DNA from 2 places in the Brachybacterium halotolerans subsp. kimchii genome. Region 2 is predicted to be linked to the other one. Evidence: predicted binding sites of a transcription regulator. Region 2 holds the regulator's gene; the other holds the start of a gene.

Region 1 (2,391 bases), 930 kb from region 2:
CGGGTGCAGAGGGCAGGTGGACGGCACCGGAAATGTCGTGCTGTCCTCTGAGCTCGTTGCCTATCGTGCGGGCATGGACGAGACGGTGCGGATCCGCGAGGCGAGGCGGGAGGACCTCGCGACCCTCGAGGCGATCGGGGCCGAGGGCGATGCCATGTTCGCCGGTCTCTTCGGTCCGGAGCCTTTCGGCCCGGACTCCGCCGAGAGCGGGGAGGCGCGGGCGGCGGAGCCGGGGATCGTGCTGGTCGCCGTGGTGGGAGCAGCGGCCGACGAGCGGGTCGCGGGCTTCGCCCACGTGCTCGAGATCGACGGTGCCACCGCTCGCGGGGACAGGGCGGAGGCGCATCTCGAGCAGCTGGCGGTGCTGCCCGCCTTCGGCCGCCGCGGCATCGGCCGGGCGCTCGTGGAGGCGTCGTACACATGGGCCGCGGGGCGGGGCCACATGCGGATCACCCTGCGCACCTATGCCGAGGTGCCCTGGAACGCGCCCTTCTACGCCCGCTGCGGGTTCCGCGTCGTCGACCCGACGGTCGGTGGTGGAGACTTCGACACGGCCTTCCAGCGAGGCCTTGTCGAGACCGAGCGCGGGGCGGGGCTCGGAAGGCATGGACGACGGGTCCTCATGGTGCGGGACGTCGGCCCCGCGGCTTCATCCGCGACGCGCGCATGCTCCTGCGCACCTGGTCCGTGCCGATGAGCACCATCGACACGCACAGCGCGGCCGCCCCGCACGCGGACCACAGGGGCGCCGACGACGGGTGGGGCTTCCATCCGTACTCCCCTGACCCATAGCGGTAGATCTTGATGTGTTCGCCGACGTCCGCGGATCCTCCGGAGACCGTGTCCTCGACCCCCTGGTCCGTGCGGAAGACGACGACCGTTCCTCTCCTGAAATGGGTCACCTGCGTCGCGGTGGCATGGACTTCCACTGGATCAGCCGCGCCGTTCCCGGAGTAGATCGCTACGGCGACCACGGTTGCCGCTCCGAACATCAGGGCTGCGACTGCGAAGGTGACGGAGAGGAAGGCGGTGCGCACAGGATCGGAGCCTAACCGGGCCGCGCATGCACGCGGCCCCGGCGCGTCGAGCCTGGGCGACGGACGGACCGAGCACCTCCCGCACTGCGCTGCATCCGCACCGAAGAGTTCTCCACAGCGCCGGATTCGTACTGGTTTTCGAAGGAGGCGTCGCCTAAACTGGACATATCGAACACAATTCCGACCCGAGCTCTCTCGGGCACCCCGCTGCAACGCTCGCGATCACGAGGAGGTGAGCACGATGACGATGATGGACCCCGGCATCCACCAGGGCGTTCTGGGTGGCTATGGTTTCTTCGAGCCCGTCCCCGAGGGCGACGTCGTCGTGCTCGAGCCCCTGCTGCCTGCGCGGACCAGGACCCCGGTGAACCGGGAGAACGCCTCCCGCCACGTGCAGGTCAGCCCCACCCTCGAGGTCGACGAACTGGTGCACACGACGTGGGACCAGGGGGTCCACGAAGCACGAGAGCTGGCGCGCTCCCTGCTCCTCCTCGCACCGAAGTGGGAGGCCCGTCATCTCCCGGACGCGGATCGCGACAGGGTCCGTGTCGCCGACCTCGCGGTCGCGACCGCTCTGCGCTGCACCATCGATGTGGCACAGCGCCGCATCCGCGACGCCCACCGCGCCGTTGATCTCCTCCCCCACGTGCACGTCCTCCTCGAGACGGGCGCCTTCCCGGCGTCCTGGTTCACCGAGCTCCTCTCCCGCACCAGCGGCCTCACGGACGACGAGATGGCGGTCGTCGACCTCACCGTGCGCTTCTGGGACGTCGGCATCGCGCCCGAGCAGTTCACGCGCAGCCTGAGCTCGGTGATCGCACGGCTGCTCTCCCGCCGCGAGCTGCCACCGCATCTCGCACCCGAGGACCGTCGGCGCGTCGAACTCCTCCCGGACGACATCCCAGGGATCGCCCGCATCGAAGTGCAGGGGCCGGCGCACGAAGTCGTCTCCTTCGCTCGCCGCCTGGACGCGAGCGCCCGCGCGGTCCAGCAGGCCCAGCGCCACGCCCTCGAGGACGGATCCCCGATCCCGTGGGATCCCGAGGGCGAGGTCCTCGCCACCGGCATGCCCCTCTCGCTCGGTCATATCCGCTATCTCCTCACCACCCTCACCACGCCCGACACCCAGGGTGTGCATGTGCCTGCGGAGCGCTTCCGGCTCGGCGTGCTGGTGCCGATGATGACGATGCTCGGCCAGGACGACGCCCCCGGCATGCTCGACGGGCGCATCCCCATCCCGGCGGACATGGCCCGTGACATCGCCGCCGGCCAGGAGGACTGGGTGCGGATCCTCACCGATCCCAGCAGCAGCGAGTTCCTCCCGCTGCCCGCAGACCGCTACCGCCCCACGCAG
Region 2 (2,391 bases):
CCGGCGGCCGTGGCTTCCCCTCCACGACCGCCGGTCGGCGGCGCGCCCGCTGGGCGCACCCTGAACATCTTAAGGGCATGACGGCCGTGCTTCGGACCGTTTTCCACCGATCGACACGGATCCCCCACGATTCCCGCGGCTCGCAGGCCTCGTATCGAGGGCCGACGGGCCGCTCCGCGACTCAGGACGCCGCGCCTCCGCTGCCGGCGGACGCGTCCTGACGCAGCTCCGAGATCGCGGACTCGAAGTCGTCGAGGGAGTCGAAGTCCTGGTAGACGCTCGCGAACCGGAGGTACGCGACGACGTCGAGCTCGCGCAGGGGCTGGAGGATCGCGAGGCCCACGGCGTGGGCGTCGACCTCGGCCTGGCCGCTCTGGCGGATGGTCTCCTCGACGCGCTGGGCGAGGACAGCGAGCTGGTCGTCGCTGACCGGACGGCCCTGGCAGGCCTTGCGCACTCCCGAGATCACCTTGGAGCGACTGAACGCCTCGCTGACTCCCGAGCGCTTGACGACCGAGAGGGATGCCGTCTCGATCGTGGAGAAGCGCCGCGAGCAGTTCGGGCACTGGCGGCGACGCCGGATCGAGGCGCCGTCGTCGGCAGTGCGCGAGTCGACGACGCGCGAATCGGGGTGGCGGCAGAACGGGCAGTGCACGTCCTCCAGCCTACCGGGCGCACCGCGGGGCGGAGAGCGGAGCCATGAGGCTCCCGTCGCACTGCCCCTGACGGATCAGGGGGCGCCGACTCAGGCGGCGTCGACGCTGCCCTCGGGGAGCTCGAGCGACTGCCCCTCGGTGATGCGGGGGCTCGAGAGGCCGTTGAGCGAACGCATCTCGCGCACGAAGTCCTGCGGGTCCTCCCCGGCGGGCGCGTACTGCTCGGCGTAGTCGCTGAGGGTGTCCCCCGCCTGCACGGTCACGGTGACCGGCTCCTGCGGATCGCCCGCGAAGGCGGAGGGGACGCCGAGGACGAGGACGCCCAGCAGGGCGACGAGGATCCCCGCGAGGAACGCGATGGCGGCCAGCAGGATGCGGCCGCGACGGGTGAGCTGCAGTCGAACACCCTTGCGAGCAGAGGCCTGCTCGGCGTGGGCCGAAGAGGTGGGGAGGGGAAGCATGGTGGCCATTGTCCGAACTCCTGTTCGATCGAATACGTGTACGACTGTAGGCCCGTCGTGCGCGACACGCAAGACCTTCCTCGAACACATGTTTGGAATCAAGCCGCCCGACGCCTAGGCTGGGCGACGAGTCCCACTGAATCGCAGGGGTGGGACAGACGAAGCGAGGAGCCGCGCAGATGACCCCGACGACCTCTGGTCCCGACCTGACCGACGACGGCCTCACCGCGCGCCAGCGACGGATCCTCGAGACGATCACCGCCGCCATCGAGCGCCACGGCTACCCGCCGACCATGCGCGAGATCGGCGATGCCGTCGGCCTCACCTCCCCCTCCTCCGTCTCCCATCAGCTCCAGGCGCTCGAGCGCAAGGGCTTCCTTCGCCGCGATCCGAAGCGCCCGCGCGCGCTCGAGGTGGTGCTGCCCGATGACGCCGGCGAGCCGACCCTCGCGCCCGTCGAGGCGATCGGCGCCGCCGCGGCCTCCGCATCGGTGAGCGTGCCGCTCGTCGGCCGGATCGCCGCCGGCATCCCGATCACCGCCGAGGAGCAGGTGGAGGACGTCTTCACCCTCCCCCAGCAGCTCGTGGGCGACGGGGAGCTGTTCCTGCTGCAGGTCGTCGGTGACTCGATGGTCGACGCCGCGATCTGCGACGGCGACTGGGTCGTCGTGCGCTCGCAGCCGGTCGCGCAGAAGGGCGAGATCGTGGCGGCGATGATCGACGGGGAGGCGACGGTCAAGACCTTCGCCCAGAGCGACGGCCACGTCTGGCTGATGCCGCACAACCCCGCGTTCGCCCCGATCCTGGGCGACCACGCCGAGATCCTCGGCAAGGTCGTGGCGGTGCTGCGCGCCGTCTGACGCGCGCCCATCGCCCCGCGCTCACTCCCCCGCGCGGGCCAGTCGTCCGAGGGCGGCGAGGGCGACCTCGGGATCCTGCGTGGGCCACAGCGGCGGCATCGCCTCGCGCAGCACGGCCCCGTAGCGCTTGGTGCGCAGACGCGGGTCGAGCACCGCGACCATGCCGCGGTCCTCGTGCGAGCGGATCAGTCGCCCTGCCCCCTGCGCGAGCAGCAGCGAGGCGTGGCGCACCGAGACCTGCATGAAGCCGCTGCCGCCCTCCGCGTCCGCCCGCTCGGAGCGCGCGGAGGTCAGCGGATCGTCGGGGCGCGGGAACGGCAGACGGTCGATGGTCACCAGGCGGCAGGTGCGTCCCTGCACGTCCACGCCCTGCCACAGGCCGATGGTCCCGAACAGGCTCGCGGTGTCGTCGCC

The links. Region 2 encodes LexA, which represses DNA repair genes until DNA is damaged. Its sites were predicted from a motif close to TCGAACANNTGTTCGA; they were not measured.
Region 1: Bra3105_RS00800 (HNH endonuclease signature motif containing protein) is a predicted target of LexA. The motif match lies at 1,206-1,221, and genes of this name have one in related genera.

Annotation. Positions count from the first base shown of each region.
Region 1 covers NZ_CP086254.1:177,651-180,041, reverse strand. Annotated here, with positions in the region: gene Bra3105_RS00805 (GNAT family N-acetyltransferase) at 74-697, shown strand; gene Bra3105_RS00800 (HNH endonuclease signature motif containing protein) at 1,279-2,391, shown strand, end outside.
Region 2 covers NZ_CP086254.1:1,110,962-1,113,352, forward strand. Annotated here, with positions in the region: gene nrdR (transcriptional regulator NrdR) at 182-655, opposite strand; gene Bra3105_RS04975 (LysM peptidoglycan-binding domain-containing protein) at 746-1,117, opposite strand; gene lexA (transcriptional repressor LexA) at 1,297-1,977, shown strand; gene Bra3105_RS04985 (ATP-dependent DNA helicase) at 1,999-2,391, opposite strand, start outside.